Regions from separate parts of the Magnetovibrio massiliensis genome, predicted to be linked through region 2. Evidence: predicted binding sites of a transcription regulator. Region 2 holds the regulator's gene; each other region holds the start of a gene.
What was found. The regulator PhoB, encoded in region 2, activates phosphate uptake and scavenging genes when phosphate is short. The targets are predictions, from matches to a motif close to TNTCATAAAACTGTCA.
Positions count from the first base shown of each region.

Region 1: the regulator PhoB is predicted to act here: its motif matches at 2,128-2,143, upstream of V5T82_RS02060 (ArsJ-associated glyceraldehyde-3-phosphate dehydrogenase).
Region 3: the regulator PhoB is predicted to act here: its motif matches at 3,259-3,274, upstream of phnN (phosphonate metabolism protein/1,5-bisphosphokinase (PRPP-forming) PhnN).
Region 4: the regulator PhoB is predicted to act here: its motif matches at 2,131-2,146, upstream of nifL (nitrogen fixation negative regulator NifL).

Region 1 covers NZ_JBAHUR010000001.1:402,764-407,452, reverse strand. Annotated here, with positions in the region: gene V5T82_RS02070 (tetratricopeptide repeat protein) at 1-77, shown strand, start outside; gene V5T82_RS02065 (4-(cytidine 5'-diphospho)-2-C-methyl-D-erythritol kinase) at 88-1,068, shown strand; gene V5T82_RS02060 (ArsJ-associated glyceraldehyde-3-phosphate dehydrogenase) at 1,065-2,078, opposite strand; gene V5T82_RS02055 (response regulator) at 2,325-2,993, shown strand; gene V5T82_RS02050 (response regulator transcription factor) at 3,145-3,819, shown strand; gene V5T82_RS02045 (hybrid sensor histidine kinase/response regulator) at 3,816-4,689, opposite strand, start outside.
Region 2 covers NZ_JBAHUR010000008.1:106,232-110,920, reverse strand. Annotated here, with positions in the region: gene pstA (phosphate ABC transporter permease PstA) at 1-124, shown strand, start outside; gene pstB (phosphate ABC transporter ATP-binding protein PstB) at 138-959, shown strand; gene phoU (phosphate signaling complex protein PhoU) at 971-1,681, shown strand; gene phoB (phosphate regulon transcriptional regulator PhoB) at 1,702-2,397, shown strand; gene V5T82_RS11345 (acyl-[ACP]--phospholipid O-acyltransferase) at 2,696-4,689, shown strand, end outside.
Region 3 covers NZ_JBAHUR010000019.1:12,085-16,773, reverse strand. Annotated here, with positions in the region: gene V5T82_RS16785 (transporter substrate-binding protein) at 1-211, opposite strand, end outside; gene V5T82_RS16780 (protein adenylyltransferase SelO) at 361-1,848, shown strand; gene V5T82_RS16775 (GNAT family N-acetyltransferase) at 1,845-2,690, opposite strand; gene phnN (phosphonate metabolism protein/1,5-bisphosphokinase (PRPP-forming) PhnN) at 3,347-3,904, shown strand; gene V5T82_RS16765 (DUF3683 domain-containing protein) at 3,932-4,689, opposite strand, start outside.
Region 4 covers NZ_JBAHUR010000016.1:45,100-49,788, reverse strand. Annotated here, with positions in the region: gene rsxC (electron transport complex subunit RsxC) at 1-810, opposite strand, end outside; gene rsxB (electron transport complex subunit RsxB) at 843-1,388, opposite strand; gene rsxA (electron transport complex subunit RsxA) at 1,393-1,977, opposite strand; gene nifL (nitrogen fixation negative regulator NifL) at 2,259-3,845, shown strand; gene nifA (nif-specific transcriptional activator NifA) at 3,856-4,689, shown strand, end outside.

The DNA of each region.
Region 1 (4,689 bases), on a different contig from region 2:
TGGGGCCGGAAGAAAAACTGCTCAAGATCATCAATCAGAAGCTCAAATCGGGCTTGGCGGACAGTTCTCAAAAATGAGCCTGCTGCCATGACCAAAGCCGTGCTCAGACAATTCGCCCCGGCGAAAATCAATCTCTACCTTCACGTCACCGGACAGCGTGACGACGGCTATCATGAGCTCGACAGCTTGGTCGTGTTCGCCGACATCGGCGACGTGGTCGAGGTCCGCGCCGGGCACGGTTTAAGCTTGGACATCTCCGGCCCCTTTGGCGCTGACCTGAAAGCCGACGAGGACAATTTGGTCTTAAAAGCCGCACGCGCCTTGGCCGAACAGTGTCACATTAAACCCCACGCAGCCTTGCACTTGATCAAAAACCTGCCGGTCGCGTCCGGCATCGGTGGTGGCTCGGCGGACGCGGCGGCGACGCTTAAAGCCCTGATCCAGTATTGGGAGGTGCATGTGGACGACGAAGGCATTCATGCCGTCGCGCATGACGTTGCCCCCGACATCGACAGTGCCCGCGCCATGGCGACCTTATTGAAAGTTTGGCGCGACGATCTGGCCCACCACAAGCTCAACACCATTGGATTGAGCTTGGGTGCCGACGTGCCCGTGTGCTTGGAAAGCCGCCCTGTGTTCATGGGTGGCATTGGGGAAAAATTGGAACTTGCCCCGCACATGCCCCGCGTCTGGCTGGTGTTGGTCAATCCGGGTGTTCAAGTGTCCACGCCGGACATTTTTAAGGCCCGCACAGGTGAGTTCAGCCGACCCGACCGTTTTCATGAGCCCCCCAATGACGCCCAACATCTGGCCCGTCTGCTTTCAACCCGGCGCAATGATTTAAGCGCGCCTGCGATACAAACATCGCCTGCTATTCAAAATGTCTTAAGCGCTTTAGACAACACCGACGGCATATTACTGAGCCGCATGAGCGGTTCGGGTGCGACGTGCTTTGGGCTGTACACATCACAAATGACCGCCTTTGCGGCGGCCGCAAAAATCAGCCACATGCACCCCAATTGGTGGTGTGAAGCGGCTGAAATGCTTGATAGCACGCTCGATTTTTAGAGACTTCCCGCCACCTTCAGCGCCAAGTCGAACATGCGGTTCACATAGCCCCATTCGTTGTCGTACCACGCCAAAACTTTCAACTGCGTGCCGTCAATGACCATGGTGGACGGCCCATCGACGATGGACGAACGGGCATCATTGATAAAATCGGTCGACACCAGCGGACGGTCTTCCAGGCCCAAAATGCCTTTCAGCTCACCTTCGGCGGCATCGCGGAACAGCTGGTTGACCTCTTGGGCCGTCACTTCGCGGGACAGCTCAAACACACAGTCCGTGAGCGAGGCATTCAACAGCGGCACGCGCACCGCATGGCCGTTCAGTTTGCCTTTCAAATCCGGATAGATCATCGTGATGGCCGTGGCCGAACCGGTCGTGGTCGGCACCAAGTTCATCAGGCTGGACCGCGCCCGGCGTTTGTCTTTGTGCGGGAAATCGACCACCACTTGGGTGTTGGTGACATCGTGAATGGTGGTGATGCAGCCATGCTTGATGCCGATTTTTTCGTGCACGACTTTGACCACCGGAGCCAAGCAGTTGGTGGTGCAACTGGCAGCGGTCAACAGGTGATGTTTGTCCGCGTCGTACAAATCGTCGTTGATGCCGTAAACGATATTGAGAGCGTCCTCTTTCACAGGGGCCGCAACGATCACCTTCTTCACGCCCATGTCGAAGTAAGCTTGCAACTGTTCGGGCTTGCGGAATTTGCCGGTGCATTCCAAGACGATGTCGCAATCGCCCCAGCCACCGTCCGCAATTGCAGGGGTAGAGGTGTAGGCAATGGACTGGCCGTCAATGACGACGTTATCGCCGTCATGGGTGGCTTCGTTGTCCCAAGTCCCGTGTACCGAATCAAAGTTCACCAAGTGTGCCGCGCCATCGGCATCTGTGCCGATTTCGTTGATGCGCTGCCACTGGACGTCCCCCGACTTTGCACTGGTCGCCCAACCCGCACGCAGCACCAAACGGCCCATACGGCCAAACCCATTGATTCCGATTTTTACGCTCATAGAACTATACCCCTAAAGACGTCGTTATAAGGTTCCTACGCAGAATATACGACTGTTTTATGACGGTCGATCTGAATGCTCATCCAACACACTATTTAACTGGTAAATTTGAGAAAATTGCACTTTCTGCGCACAGTTCCCTTGCCCCGCCCCCCTCGTTCGCCTTAGTCTAAAGGATAAGGGATGGTGGCGATAAAAATAATCAATAGATAACATCGCCACATTGGGATAACGGAACGGATCCATATGCGTATTTTATTTGCCGACGACCACACTTTGGTACGTGAGGGTATTCGTCCGTTTTTGGATGAGCTCGACGGCGACGTTGAGGTCTTAGAAGCCGAAAATTTACCCGGCGCGGAAGCTAAAGCCAAAGAGGCCGGTAAGCTGGACTTGATCTTGTTGGATTTGAAAATGCCCGGCATGAACGGGTTCAGCGGCATCACGAATTTCGCCAAATCCTATCCAGACGTTCCCATCGTGATTTTGTCTGGACACTACAACCGCAAAGACGTCATTGCCGCACTGGATTTTGGCGTGTCGGGCTATATCCCTAAAAACATTGGCGGAATGGCCATGGTCAACGCGTTGCGTTTGGTGTTGGCCGGTGAAAAATACCTGCCGTCGGACGCCTTTTCGTCCACGCCCACACTCGAAGACGACAGCATTCTCAATCAGCCCAGCAAAACCGCAAACCAGGAAGTCGATCCCAAATTCGCCACCCTGACCCAGCGCGAAGCTGAAATCCTGACCCATTTGGTCGATGGCAAAACCAACAAACAAATTGCCCGCGAGCTGGACCTGCAGGAAATCACCGTAAAGATCCACGTGCGCAACGTGTACCGCAAAATCGGCGCCGGCAACCGCGCCCAAGCGGTCAAAATTACCCTGCAATCGGGTTGGGAGCCAACCTAACCGGCCTACCCCCTTCGTATTAACATTTTTAACCCGTAATACATTATCCTTATAAATTACTACCTGTGCACCCACTTTCAAGCCCCTGATTTTGGTATGGTCACCAAGAAGTGGACCATAACAAAAACGTCGTTCTTTAGGGCGCGTGCACATGAACATCATCCTCGCGGACGATCATAAGCTTATCCGGGACGGGCTCAGGCCTTTTCTCAACGATCTTGATCAGTCCGTTACCATCCGCGAAGCCGGAACCTTTGACGAACTGCTCCAACTTGGGCAGGAACTCGATGAACTGCATCTGATTTTGACGGATTTAAATATGCCTGGCATGCGTGGCATCAACAGCCTGCGCACCTTGGTCAAAAGCTTTGCGGACATCCCCGTTGTGATCTTGTCGGGCGTTACGGACCCCGGATTGATTCGCCACGCCATTGACGTCGGCGTAGCCGGTTTCATTCCCAAAAGTTCTGGGAGCAAAGTCTTGATGAGCGCCTTGCAACTGGTGTTGTCCGGTGAGAGTTATGTGCCAACCGACTTGTTAGAAGCACCGTCAAATAACATCCCTCCCAAGGACGAGAGTGGAACCAGCCTCCCTGGGCAGACAACAATAATTGTGCAAGCTGAGCGATTCGACACGCTCAGCCCACGTGAATTGGGGGTGTTGAACCTTTTGGCCGGTGGCCTCACCAACAAACAAATCGCCAACGAAATCAGCGTCCAGGAAGCCACCATCAAAATTCATGTGAAAAACATCTATCGCAAAATCGGCGCCAACAACCGCGCCCAAGCGGTCCGCATGGCGCTACAACCCAACTGGAGCGGCTAAGGAAGAGAGCAGACCTCGTCCAAACGCTTAGCGACCGCGCCCAAACTGATGGGTTTTCGCCACACTTCGACGACCTCCACGTCTTGGACTAGCTCATCACTTTCAGGATCCGCGTGCCCGGTCATCACAAACACCGGCAGCATCGGGCTTACCTTGCGCACTTCACGAATCAGAGCTTGGCCCCCCATCACAGGCATACGCAAATCGGTAATGATGGCGTCCACCGGATCCGAATGGTGAATATGCAGGGCTTCTTCGCCATTGTAGGCGGTGTACACCAAATAACCTTGGTCTTGTAAAAAGTCAGAAAGGCTGTGCGCCGCGTTGGTTTCGTCGTCCACCACCAAAACCTTATGGCGATCGCCGCTCACAGCCACCACATGGGGGGCGACCTCAGCAATGGTGTGTTGCTGCTGCTCCAACAATGCGTTCGCCCGTTCGATCTGCTCTTCGCTGGCCATGGGGAAGCGCATGGTGATGCAGGCCCCCGTCTCACCGTTTGTCGCAGAGATCGACCCGCCCATGCCTTCGACGATGGAATAACTAATCGAAAGGCCCAGGCCGGTTCCCTGACCGCTGTCTTTGGTGGTCACAAACGGCGCAAAAATATGTGGCAAGACATCGTCGCTGATGCCCCCACCGTTGTCCTCAACTTCGATGACCACTTCTTGGGCGGTCTCATCGGCCATGTACTTCACCCTGGTTTCGCCCGTGAAATCTTGGCCGGTTTTTTCGCGTTTTTCGAGTATGGCGTCACGGGCATTGCTCAGGAGATTCAACACCACCTGCTCCATCCGCGTCGCATGACCCAAGACGGCACAGCATTCGATGGCACCTTTGCAAGACGGAATTTCCGTGATCAGCTTGATA
Region 2 (4,689 bases):
AGACAGCCCCGAACGCGCGTTCTCTGAACGCACAGCGGGTGCTATTATCATTCTGCTTGGTTTCTTGATTACGATGAACATTCTTGCGGTCATCATGCGCAAGTCTTTCGAACGTCGCTGGTAAGGAGTGCGACCCTATGGAACTCGCTATTCACACGGATCTGCCGGAAAAAGAGCAGGGAATTTCTGTGGCCCCTTCGAACCCACACAAAGTGACGGCACAATCCGTTGATGTGTTTTACGGAGATAAACAAGCGCTGAAAGGCATCAACTTAGACATTCCGTCCAACCAAGTTACAGCACTGATCGGTCCGTCCGGTTGCGGTAAATCCACCTTCTTGCGTTGCTTGAACCGCATGAACGATGTGGTGGACGGTTGCCGCGTCGAAGGAGAAATCAAGCTGGACGGGGAAAACATCTATTCCAAAGGTGTGGATGTGGTTCACCTGCGTGCGCGCGTTGGCATGGTGTTTCAAAAACCCAACCCGTTCCCGAAATCCATTTACGACAACATTTCCTATGGTCCGAAAATCCATGGTCTGGCCAAGACCCGTGCGGACATGGATGAAATCGTCCTCACCAGCTTGGAAAAAGCCGGGTTGCTGGACGAAGTCCGTGATCGCTTGGATTCTCCGGGCACTGGCCTTTCCGGTGGTCAGCAGCAACGTCTGTGCATTGCCCGCGCTATTGCGGTTGAGCCCGAAGTTATCTTGATGGACGAGCCGTGCTCGGCCCTTGATCCCATCGCCACGGCGAAGATCGAAGAGCTGATCGACGAACTTAAAGACAATTACACCATCATCATGGTGACGCACTCCATGCAGCAGGCTGCGCGTGTGTCGCAAAAAACCGCGTTCTTCCACTTGGGCGACTTGGTGGAATCGGGCGGTACGGACGAAATCTTCACCAACCCGAAAGACGAACGCACCCAAGCTTACGTCACCGGTAAAATCGGCTAAGGGATCGAATTATGTTGGAACAAGACCATATCGTTACTTCATTCGACGAAGACCTGGGCCGCATCGACAGTGTGATTGCGGAAATGGGTGGCTTGGCCGAACGTCAGTTGAGCGACGCCGTTGACGCGTTGGCGCGCAACGATGTTGAGCTGGCGAAAAAAGTCATCGATTCAGACATCAAAATTGATGCTTTGGAAGAAGATCTCGACAACTTCACCATTAAAGTTTTGGCCTTGCGCCAACCCATGGCCGACGATTTGCGTGCCGTTGTGGTGGCGTTGAAGATGGCGTCCAACTTGGAACGCATCGGCGATTACGCCAAAAACGTTGCCAAGCGCACCCAGACGCTTTCCGAGATGGACACCGTCGGTGACGCAACGGCCACCATTCAACGCATGGCGCGCCAAGTGCAAAGCATGATCGGCAACGTTTTGGATGCCTATGGCACCCGCGACGTGGCCAAAGCCAACGCCGTGCGCCTGCGCGACGAAGAAGTCGATATGATGCACACCAGCCTGTTTCGCGAGCTTCTGACCTACATGCTGGAAGACCCGCGCAACATCACGGCGTGCACGCACCTTTTGTTTATTGCCAAGAATGTGGAGCGCATTGGCGATCACGTTACGTCCATCGCCGAAAATGTCCACTTCTTGGTTTCCGGCGAAAAGCCGTCAGAAGAACGCCCCAAAAACGACCTGTCCAGTGAGACAGTGGTCGGCTAAGGGGTGAGGAGTACGCATACATGAGCCAGACTGTTCTGATCGTCGAAGACGAACCACCCCAAGCTGAGATGCTGTCCTATAACCTGGAAAAAGAAGGCTTCCGGGTGATGATGGCGGAAAATGGCGAAGACGGTTTGATGATGGCCCAAGAAAATGTTCCCGACGCCATCGTTTTGGATTGGATGTTGCCGGGTTTGAGCGGCATTGAAGTTTGCCGCCAACTGCGCAGCGATACCGATACCCGCGAAATCCCCATTTTGATGCTGACCGCCCGCGGTGAAGAAGAAGACCGCGTTCGTGGCATCGAAACGGGTGCGGACGACTATGTTGTCAAACCCTACAGCCCCCGCGAAGTCGTGGCGCGCCTGAAGGGCTTGCTGCGCCGCTCCAACCCGTCGTTGAGCTCGGAAACCATCGAATACGCCGACATCGTCATGGACTTGGCCCAGCACAAGGTCAATCGTGGCGGGAACTTCATCCACCTTGGCCCGACCGAGTTTCGCTTGCTCAAAACCTTGATGGAAAAGCCCGGTCGCGTGTTTTCGCGCGAACGCCTGTTGGATCTGGTTTGGGGGCGTGACGTCTATGTCGAAGACCGCACGGTCGACGTCCACATTCGTCGACTGCGCAAAGCGCTGAATACCGAAGGGGCCCTGGACATGATTCGCACCGTTCGCGGCGAAGGCTACGCCATCGACATGAACAAAGGCGCTTAAACAGCTCCTTTCTTATCAAAATAACCTGCCAAACGCCGCCTTTTTTGGGCGGCGTTTTGTTTTGTCTAACCATCTGTATTCAATACCATAACTCCACCCACAAGCGTTTCAAGATGACTTTGGGTGTGCCTCGCACGCGCTCGTATGTAAACAATTGTTTGCAAAATGAGCTGCGTAATGTAAACATACGTTTAGTTATGAAGGGCGTGCTCGTATTTGTTTCGAAATATGCGGGCATGCCTGTTAAGCTCACAACGTATCGTGCAGGGCAGAGCGCCCGGCGCCGGGGGTATTGAACATGAGTAACGATCTGATCCATTTGGCCAAAACACGGCGCTTTTTACCGTTGTTTGTCACCCAGTTTTTAGGTGCGATGAACGATAACTTGTTCAAAAGCGCGTTGATCATGTTGGTGACCTATCAATTGGCGGAAGTGTCCGGCTTGGACGGTCCGGTGTTGGTGACGGTTGCGGCAGGTGTGTTCATCTTGCCGTTTTTCCTGTTCAGCGCCACGGCGGGACAGTTGGCGGACCGCTTCGACAAAGCGTCCATTGCGCGCAAGGTCAAAGCGGCTGAAATCCTGATTATGGTGGGGGCCGCCGCTGCGTTTTTGAGCGGAAGTGTCTGGTCTCTACTCGCCGTTTTGTTTTTCATGGGGCTGCAGTCCAGCCTGTTTGGTCCGGTCAAGTATGCGATCTTGCCGCAACACCTGCATCAAGACGAACTCATCGGTGCCAACGCCATGGTCGAGGCTGGAACGTTTCTCGCCATCTTGATCGGCACCATCGCTGGCGGTCTATTGATCTTGAACGACGGCGGTGTGTTGCTGGTGTCGGCCCTGATCATTGGGATCGCTGTGCTGGGGTATGTCTCAAGTCTCTTCATTCCCAAAGCCCCCGCGTTGGCTGAAGACTTAAACGTCGATTTCAACATCGTGCGCGCCACGGGTTCGATGATGCGCCACGCCGCAAGCCGCCGCGACATCATTCTTTCCATCTTAGGCATTTCCTGGTTTTGGCTGGTGGGGGCAACGTTCCTCAGCCAGTTTCCGACCTTTGCTAAAGACACCTTGGCTGCCGACGAAACCGTTGTGACGCTGTTTTTGTCGATCTTTTCCATCGGTATCGCCGTCGGATCGGTCTTGTGTAACCGCCTGTTGAAAGGCGAAGTGACAGCCAAGTATGTGCCGTTTGGTGCCCTGTTGATGACCGTGTTTATGGTCGATCTCTACTTCGCCAGCACCCATGGTTACGCCCTGGTCGCACACGATGAGACGTTGGCGTCCGCCGGTGTATTCCTTTCGACGTGGATGGGCCTGCGCATCATCGTGGACTTGCTGTTGGTGGCGATCTCCAGCGGGCTTTATATCGTGCCGCTGTACGCCATCTTGCAAAGCCGGGGTGAAGACAGCCACCGTTCGCGCAACATCGCGTCCAACAACATCTTGAACGCCTTGTTCATGGTGGTTTCGGCTTTGGTGATCTCCGCCTTGTTGGGGGCCGGGGCCAGCGTTCCGCATATTTTCTTGTGGGTCGCCATCGCCAATGCGGGCGTTGCGCTTTACATTTGTAAGCTGTTGCCCGACGAAGTCTTGAAGGCCGTGTTGCGCACCATCTTCAAGTTGGCTTACCGCGCTGAAGTGAAAGGCTTGGAGCACTGGAAAGCCGTGGGCGAGCGCGCCGTGATTGTGGTCAATCATGTTTCATTCTTAGACGCAGCATTGCTGGCGGCGTTCTTGCCGGAAAAACCGTTGTTTGCGGTCAACACGCACATCGCCGGGCGCTGGTGGATGAAGCCGTTCTTGGCTTTGGTCAACGCCTTTCCCATGGACCCCACCAAGCCGCTGTCGACCAAGTCGTTGATCAAAGAAGTGGGTAAGGGCTTCAAGTGCGTGATCTTTCCAGAAGGCCGCATCACCGTCACCGGCGGCTTGATGAAAGTCTACGAAGGTCCGGCGTTAATCGCAGATAAGGCGGATGCAGACGTTTTGCCTATTCGGATAGACGGTACCCAGTACACGGTCTTTTCACGTCTGAAAGGCACAGTGCGCCGTCGCTGGTTTCCAAAAATCACGCTGACGATTTTGAAACCGCGTCGCCTCACGGTGAACGAAGACTTCAAAGGCGCAAAACGCCGCGAGCAAGCTGGGCTGGAACTTTACGACATTATGAGCGATCTGATGTTTGACTCGAGTCGTCAGCATCAAACTCTGTTTTCTGCAGTGCTGGACGCGCGCGCAATCCATGGCGGGGACGCGCCGATTTTGGAAGACATCAAGCGCGAGCCCATCAG
Region 3 (4,689 bases), on a different contig from region 2:
AAGTCGCAAACGCCACCGCCTTTTCCGAAACCGCCATGGTGCCGGACATGGAGTGCAACACCCCAACCTTGATCGGCGTCCTGTTTTCAAGCTTGCGAACACCAAACAGATACGGCGTCAGCTGCGCCAAAACCATCCCCATGATGGCAACGAGTGCTGCAAACAAATAAAGCCGGTGGCGTTCTGTGAAGACTTTGGATTGGGGTGCCATAATGCCGTTCCAAGAAAGGGGGTCCGTCATATGAGTGGAACGGCCCAGCTGACAAACGTTTTTTGAACCCGGTCCCCCCAGAGACCTTAAGGGCTTTATTTTCCCCCGGCGGTATTGAACACGCGTCGGACGCGCTTAAGTATGAAGGTATGACAGCACCCCTCCTCCCCCCCTATGACGATACCCAACCCGCCCGGTTCGACAACAGCTACGCCCGACTGCCAGATGCGTTCTACAGCCGGATTGACCCAACGCCCGTGCGCGCACCGCAACTGATCAAAGTCAACACCGGGCTTGCCCGCGCATTTAACATTGATGACGGCTTCTTGTGCTCTCCCGCCGGTGTCAGCGTGTTGTCCGGTAACCTCATCCCCGCAACCGCGACGCCGTTGGCAATGGCCTATGCAGGTCACCAGTTCGGCAACTTTGTCCCCCAACTGGGCGATGGACGTGCGGTGTTGCTGGGCGAAGTCGCGGACGACACAGGACAATTGTTCGATATTCACCTGAAAGGTGCTGGGCGCACACCCTATTCACGCAACGGGGACGGACGCGCGTGGCTGGGTCCTGTTTTGCGGGAATACGTTCTCAGCGAAGCCATGGCCGCTTTGGGCATTCCCACCACGCGGGCTTTGGCCGCGCTCAGCACGGGCGAAGACGTGGTGCGCGAAGAGGTCCTGCCCGGTGCCCTGATCGTGCGCATGGCGCAGGGGCATGTGCGTGTTGGCACATTTGAATATTTTGCAGCCAAGGGCGATTTGACTTCACTCAAAACATTGGCCGATTACGCCATTGACCGCTTTTATCCCAATTGCCGGGAGGCGGATCAGCCTTACTTGGCCCTGTTTGAATCCGTCTTGGACCGCCAAGCCCGTCTGGTCGCCCAATGGATGGGCATCGGGTTTATCCACGGGGTCATGAACACCGACAACATGTCGATCAGTGGAGAAACCATCGATTACGGCCCCTGCGCGTTCATGGACGCCTACCACCCGAAAACCGTTTTTAGCTACATCGATCAGATGGGGCGTTACGCGTTCGCCAACCAAGCGCCCATCGCCAAATGGAACTTATCGCGCTTAGCCGCATCGTTAATCCCGATTTTGCACGATGACGAAACCAAAGCCCAAGACATGGCGCAAGCCGCCTTGGACACCTTTGAAGACGTGCACGAAGCCTACTGGACCCAGGTCTTTAATGCGAAGTTGGGCTTGGCGAAAATACAGCCCGAAGATTCCCGACTGGCGCGGACGTTGCTCCATGAAATGGCCCGAAGCGGTGCGGACTTTACCTTGCTGTTTCGCGGACTAGCCGATGGCGCTGATGCTGTGCGCGGCATGTTCAAGAATGTAGAGGCCTTCGACGCCTGGGCTAAATCTTGGCAAGACCGGTTACACCAAGAAAGCCGGACGCCCGAAGAAGTTCGACAGACGATGATGCGAGCCAACCCCGCCTTTATCCCACGCAACCACCGCATTGAAGAGATGATCGAAAAAGCCCGTGACGGCGACTTCACCCTGTTTGAAGACCTTGTGAACTGCTTGTCCAAACCCTTCGATGATCAGGCCGCGTTCAAGACGCTTCAAAATCCGCCAAAGCCGGATGAAATCGTTCACCTGACATTTTGCGGCACTTAAACACAGGGTGCTAAGGGCTCGGGAGTGGTCATCACGGGTTCTGCCGGATTGTGCGGGGCAAAGCTGTCCGCTTGGGGCGTGTAATGATCCAAGTACTTGCGTGTGATGGCTTGTGTGTCGATAACGATGTTCGTCATGATCGTGTTGAACTGATGATCAATCACGGCTCCATCCCCAACGACACAGCCGACGCGCAAATAGCCTTTGATCAAGGGGGGCAACTCGCGAAAAGCCTGGCGCGCATCGATGGTGTCTTTGTCCATCATGTTCATTTCGACACTGTGCTTGGTACGCGCCCGCGTTCGGATTTTTGTAGGCGCCAAATGGTGATGGTACAGATACGACAAAGGCAGCTTCACTTCATCGGGATCGGTCCCCGGAAACGATGCGCAGCCGAACAGGTAGCGCACACCCTGGTCAAAAATGTACTGCGCAAGCCCCCGCCACAACAGTTGGATGGTGCCGCGCGATCGGTAATCGCTGTCGATACATGAGCGCCCCAGTTCAAGAATATCTTCGCGCCCCCGCACCAACTGGGTGAGATCAAATTCATTTTGTGAATAAAACCCGTCATGCGTTTCGGCAACTTCACCTTTCAGCAGCCGATAGCTTCCAACCACACTTGGATCTTTGGCGGTGCCGCGTTCCGTGTCGATCACCAATAAGTGGTCACACCGCTCATCATAACGATCGACATCGCGTCGGCAGGCCGCCAAAAAGGCGCTGGGTTTTGCGCCCATCTCTTCATAAAACACGCGATAGCGAAGCCCTTGTGAGGCATCAACCTCACGCGCCGTCTGCGCCAAGCGCACTTCTAAACCGTTCACACGCAAGGGACGCATATGTTTTTCCCTTAACGAATCACAAAAGTCCATTTTGGATAGGGTCTACCCGAAACGTTTTAGAAACATGACTGCACGGCTACTCTTGTATGTCTGTTTCGTTTTAGGATTGTGTCAGGGGGCTGCGCTTAATCCTCAGCGACGGCTTTTTGCAAGAGCGCGGTTAAGCTTTTCTGCTCGGATTTCATGAGATTGCTCAATATCCCTGACTGTAGCGCTTTGACCTTTGGGTGGATCTGGACTTGTTCAAAGCCGGTGTTTTGTCTAAGGCCTCCAGCGTTGCATATTGCACGGGTGTCATGTCAAAACCTGCGTCTTGCATATGCTGTTGACACAGCTGTGTGCAAATTTGATGCAATCGACGGATCAAGTGACCCGGCATATCCGTTAACGCCATGTGAGCTCCATACCTAAAATAAACCGTAGCAATCCTAAGCGGAATTTATTTTGGCCATCCTTTTTAGTATGTACACATCGTTTTTCGAGCTGATCTGTCACTGAGCCAAGGGGCTTTGATGGCTGCGCTTGCCCTGCACCACTTGGTGCGTCTGGTCGGCTTAAACACTTCAGTCACAAAAGGGTCATATAATTGAGATTGTCATCCGGCCTGTGGCTTGGCATGAAATGATGCAGCACAAACTAACCACGGAACCCCCATGCCCCAACAACGCGGAACTTTATATTTGGTCGTCGGCCCCAGTGGTGCCGGCAAGGACAGTCTCATCGACGGGGCCAAAGCCGAACTTGTCGGCAATGGGCAGTACGTTTTCCCGCGCCGCTACATCACCCGCCCCGCCGATGCAGGTGGCGAAGACCACATACCCGTCGCGACAGAGATGTTTGAAACCATGCTCCAACGCGGCGATATGGTTCTGGAATGGCACGCCCACAAACTGCGTTATGGTGTTCCCGCCGCTGTGCAAGACCATTTGGAGCAAGGGCGCAATGTTGTCGTCAATGTCTCGCGCACCGTTGTGGAGGAAGCCCGTCAACAGCTTCAGCCTATGAAAGTACTCTACATCAACGTTTCGGAGGACATCTTGGCAGAACGCTTAAAAGCGCGCGGCCGGGAATCAGCGTCTGACATCAAACGCAGGGTCGAACGGGCACAGGCTTATCAGCTCGACGGTGAAGACGTGATTATGATCGACAATGGCGGTGCCTTGGAAAGCTCGATCTCTACATTTTTAACAGCGATTAACGTCAAAGCCTAACCCCCACCTCGGCGGTCTTGCCGTTCGTTAAAGCACCACGTATTCCACGCCGCCATTTCGGGCGTCGTTCAAGAAATCACGTTGCCAGTTTTCGCCCAACATTTTGCGCGCCAGTTCGACGACCATAAATTCGGCGTCCGGGGCATTTTCGAAACGGGACAAACCTTGTAAACACGACGGGCAAGCGGTCAGAACCTTTTGCGGCGCCTTGCCGGTTTGCGCTTGATTATCCAAAGCCGCGGCCGCAATAGAGTTGGCTTTCGAATACTTCACTTGAGTTGAAATATCCGGACGGCTGACGGCAAAGGTTCCGGACTCGCCACAGCAGCGCTCCGTCAGTTTTGTCGGCTGGCCCATCAATTCGGACGCAACCTCCATCGGGTCGTAGTGCGAGAACGGCGTGTGACACGGGTCATGGAACAGATAACCGGCCTCACCCTCTTGCGCCTGCAGCTTCACGTTCTTTTCAAACAAGAATTCGTGGATGTCCATCAGGCGTGAGCCCGGGAAAATTTGGTCAAACGCATAGCCTGTCAATTGCTTGTGGCACGTTCCGCACGACACGATCACGTTTTTGATGTCCAGATAGCCCAAAATGTTGGCGACCCGGTGGAACTGCACCCGGTTGGACGTGGCGATGGATTGGCCCAACGCCGCGTCGCCCGCACTTTTTTGTGGGAAGCCACAGCAGTTCTGGCTGGGCGGCAAAACCACCTGAACACCTTGAGCGTTAAGCATGGCGATGGTCGCCAAAGACACGTGACTGAACAATCGCTCGCACCCAC
Region 4 (4,689 bases), on a different contig from region 2:
GGTGGCGGGGTTGTGTACCACCACACCGATGTCGGCGGTGAGTGCGCGCGCAGGTGTTTCTTTGCCCGTGAGCGTTTGGGTCAGGTGCTTTTCAGACCCCATGGGATAGCGGGTGGGCACTTTGACGACGGTGACATCATCCAAATCGCTCGCCGCTTGGGTCATGCGGGCGATGGCGTCGGGCTTGTTGCCTTCGATGGCGATCAAGGTGCGCTTGACGTTTAAGGTGCGTCCCATAATGCGAATGCCCATTAAGACATCTGCCGTGAATTCACGCATCAAACGGTCGTCGCAGGTCAGGTAAGGTTCACACTCGGCCCCATTAATGATCAAGGTGTCGAGCTCATAGCGCGCACCTAGGTTCAGTTTGACGGCCGACGGGAACGTCGCGCCGCCCATGCCGACAATACCGCAGTCTTTGACACGCTTGGCAATGTCTGAGGGATCGGCGCTCAGCGGATCCATAGGCTCGGGCAGGTCGCACCACTCTTCGTCATCGTCGGTGCGAATGGTGATGGTGCGTCCCGGAAGACCAGAGGGGTGCGGCGCCTTATAACGGCCCAGGCCCACCACTTGGCCGGATGTCGGCGCGTGTACGGGGGCGGAAATGTTGCCTTGAGCCGTGGCGATAATTTGGCCCTTTTTGACCACGTCGCCTTTTTTGACAATAGCGACAGCGGGCGCGCCGATGTGTTGTTGCAGGGGAACATGCAACAATTCGGGCAGAGGCAAATCCTCAATCGGCTTATCTTCGCTGAGGCTCTTTTTGTCCTCGGGATGAACGCCGCCACGGATGCGGAACAGTTTCATATCGCCAGTCGTCTCCTTTTTAGCGTCTTCACTTAAGACGCTAAGGGCAATTCTTCTTCTTCAGGTTTGGGCCAATGCCAGGTTTCCAGCGTGACCGGAACATCGCGCATGAGCACGCTTTCGGTGGGGCAAACTTCGACGCACAGGCCACAGCCTGTGCACGCGTCTTTGATCACCACATGAATTTGACGGTTTGCGCCAACCAAAGCGTCGGTGGGGCAACGTTTGAAGCACTTGGTGCAACCGATGCACAGCTGCTCGTTCACAAATGCGACTTGGGGACCCTTGTCTTCCATGCCGCTCAAATCTGCACTCACACCCATTTTGTCGGCCAGGGCTTGTGCCAACGCGCGACCGCCCGGCGGGCACATGGTCACGGGGGCTTGGCCGTTTGCAACGGCTTCAGCCGCAGGCGCACAGCCCGGATAGCCGCATTGTCCGCATTGCGAACCCGGGAGCATGTCTTCAATTTCTTGAACCATGGCGCCGGCTTCGACTTTTAGGTATTTGGCCGCAAAGCCGAGCATGACACCAAGACCAAGGCCGAGCAGGGCGAGGGAAAGGATTGCACTGATCATGTCTTCAACCTCCGCCGCCAAGACCGGCAAAGCCCATGAATGCCAAGGACAGCAAGCCCGCCGTCACAAAGCCGATGGGCGCGCCTTCAAAGGCTTTGGGCACGTCGGCCAAGGCCAAGCGTTCGCGCAAGCCTGCAAACAAAACCATCACCAGAGTGAAACCGACGGCGGAACCAAAGCCGTAGAGCAGGCTTTGCAAAAAGGAGTGTTCTTCTTGAATGTTCAAAATCGCCACACCCAACACCGCGCAGTTGGTGGTGATCAACGGCAAGAAGATGCCGAGCACTTGGTAAAGCGCAGGCGAGGTCTTTTTGATCAGCATTTCGGTCAACTGCACAACGGCAGCGATCACCAAGATGAAGCTCAGGATGCGCAAAAAGCCGATGTCGAAGGGGATTAGGACAAACGTTTCCAAAGCCCAGCCGGACACGGAGGCGAGGGTCAAAACAAACGTGGTGGCAAGCCCCATGCCCAAAGCGGTATCGACTTTATTCGATACGCCCATGAAGGGACAAAGGCCTAAAAACTTGACCAACACGACGTTGTTGACCAGGGCGGTGCCGATGAGGATCATCAACAGTTCTTGCATAAATCGGGGTGCTCCAGGATCAAATGGAGGGCTTTTACGGTTTTCAAATGCATCAACCGTACCAAGTTTGCTTTGCAGCATTTGTGCGAAAAATGGGCCTAGCTTTTGTGCGGTTTTTGACCCATTGCCTAATTATTAAGCGCCGACAATCCCTGTCATTTTGGTGACACGGCGACCTTTATTGGAGGGTGTTTGTTGCAAAGCCCACAAATCCGGTGGTTTGGGATGGTTGATTTGCCACACTTATGCATTTGGCACGGGGTTTGCGAATTCAATGGCAAATGACAACAAAAACGCCCGAAACTGCGCCTGAATTAAGCACCTCTCCCGCACCTGATGATGTGGCGGGTGGCGGTTCGCCCATTTTAGATGCGGTCTACCACTACGCGGTGGAACATTCTCCCATCGCCACGTCCATCACCGACACAAAGGCCAACATCCTTTACGTCAATCCCGCGTTTGAAGAGTTGACGGGTTACGGCGACGACATTTTGGGCAAAAATGAATCCGTTTTGTCGGACAAAGCGACCCCGGTCGAAATCTACAAAACGCTCTGGTCCACCATTACATCCGGGAAGGTCTGGAAAGGGCGCTTGGTTAACCAGCGCAAGGACGGTTCGCGTTATTTGGCGGAGCTCACCGTGGTTCCCGTGGAAGACGACAACGGCGACGTTCTTCACTTCATGGGCATGCACCGCGATGTGACAGACCTGCACCAGTTGGAGCGCAAGGTCAAAAATCAAGACGCGTTGATCTCGTCCGTGGTTGAAGCGGCCCCTGTGGTGATTGTTTTGGTCGATATGGCTGGGCGTGTTGGGTTTTCCAACCCCGCTTATAAAGAGCTCAACCGCGAGCTTGGGGAAACGGACGCGTCTGGCGAATTTATTGAAGGTTTCACTGCCACTTTTGGCATGAGCTTGGAAGATCTCTGCCAACGCGGATCGACATTTTCGGCGGCGGAAGTGGGCTTGAAGATGCCCGGCGGCGAAACGCGATGGTTCGCGTGCTCCGCCACCAAAGTCGAAGAACAAGACATGTCAGCAACGGGCTATTTCGACGGTGTTGGCTATTGCGGCGTGTTGCTGGTGGCAAGCGACATCACCCATCAACGGCGTCGCTACGAACAGGCGCGGACCAATGCCGTGCGGGCGATGATGGCCGAACAACAAATGGTCCAGGGCATGCGTGAAGTGATGTCTGGGGCCATATTCCAACTGCAAGGCCCGCTCAATGTGATGAGCGCCGCTGTCGGCATGATGAAGCGCCAAGGCCGCGAGGCGGATGGCCTGTGTGAACCCATCAAACAGGTTCTGGGCGCCGGTGAGCAGGCCTTGGATCGTTTAAGAACCTCCATGCCACGCACCGCAGACGAACCCATTGAGCCCATCAATATCAATGAGATTATCCGGGAAGTTTTGGACATCACCATCGAAGATTTGCTGCGTGAAGGCGTGATGGTTGAATGGCATCCCGTGGCTGTGCTGCCCAATGTTCCGGGGCGTGCAAACGCTTTGCGCTCTATGGTGAAGTATCTGGTCGACAACGCCATTATGGCGGTGAAGGACGGCAGCGGTGCGCGTGAAATTCGCATCGACACCCGGGTGACCGACGCTAGCGATGTGGCCATGGAAATCCGCGATACGGGCGCGGGCTTTGACGACAGCATTTTGATTAAAGCCTACGAGCCGTTCTTCACGGCTTGGAAAAAAACCAAATCGCGCCCGGGCTTAGGCCTTCAACTGGCGCGTCAAATCATCACCGACCAAGGTGGATCCATTGAAATCGGCAATGCCATGACGGGTGGCGGACGCGTTGAGGTCGTGTTCGCTGCTGCAAGCCTGGGGCATGGCTCATCCGGGTACGAATAAGGAGATTGCCGTGAGCGAAGGCGAAAACTTACCGGTTGTGGAGGCGTGCAAGACGTGTAATTGCGGCTTGGTACGCACCGACATCGATACGCTCTATAAGGTGAGCCAGATTTTGGGTCACAGCTTGAACCTGCGCGAAACGTTGGAACAAGTCATTGCCGTGATGCACGACGCGGGACAGCTGAAAAATGGCATGATCAGTCTGTTGGACGACGACACCGGAAATCTGAACCTGCGCGTTTCGCAAAAAGAAGGTTTGGTCACCGAAGGCGCCGTGAGTTACCGCCCGGGCGAAGGTGTTGTGGGCGAAATTATGGAAACCTGCGTTGCGGTTGTTGTCCCCAATATCCAGCGCGAACCGAAATTCTTAGGCCGCTCCGGGGCTTTTGATCCGGCATTGCCTTATATCGGTGTGCCGATCTTTTCCGGAGGCGAAGCTTTGGGCGTTTTTGCCGCGCAACCGTCTGCAGGCGATGACGACTTAAACGGCCGCGCGAAATTCATGGAGATGATCGCAAACCTGATTGCACAAACCGTGCGGTTGTGGGTGCAACTGGACAAAGAAAAGCGGGAATTGAAGGAAGAACGCGACACGCTTCGCCGCAAAGTCAAACACGAACACGGCTTCGACAATATGGTCGGACGCTCCGAAGTGATGCGCACGGTGTTCGAACAAATCCGTTTGGTCTCGGCCTGGAACACCACCGTGTTGGTGCGCGGTGAATCGGGTACGGGTAAAGAGCTGGTGGCGAACGCCATTCACTACAATTCTCCGCGCGCCAGCGGCCCGATGATCAAGCTGAATTGTGCAGCCCTTCCCGACAATTTGTTGGAATCCGAACTG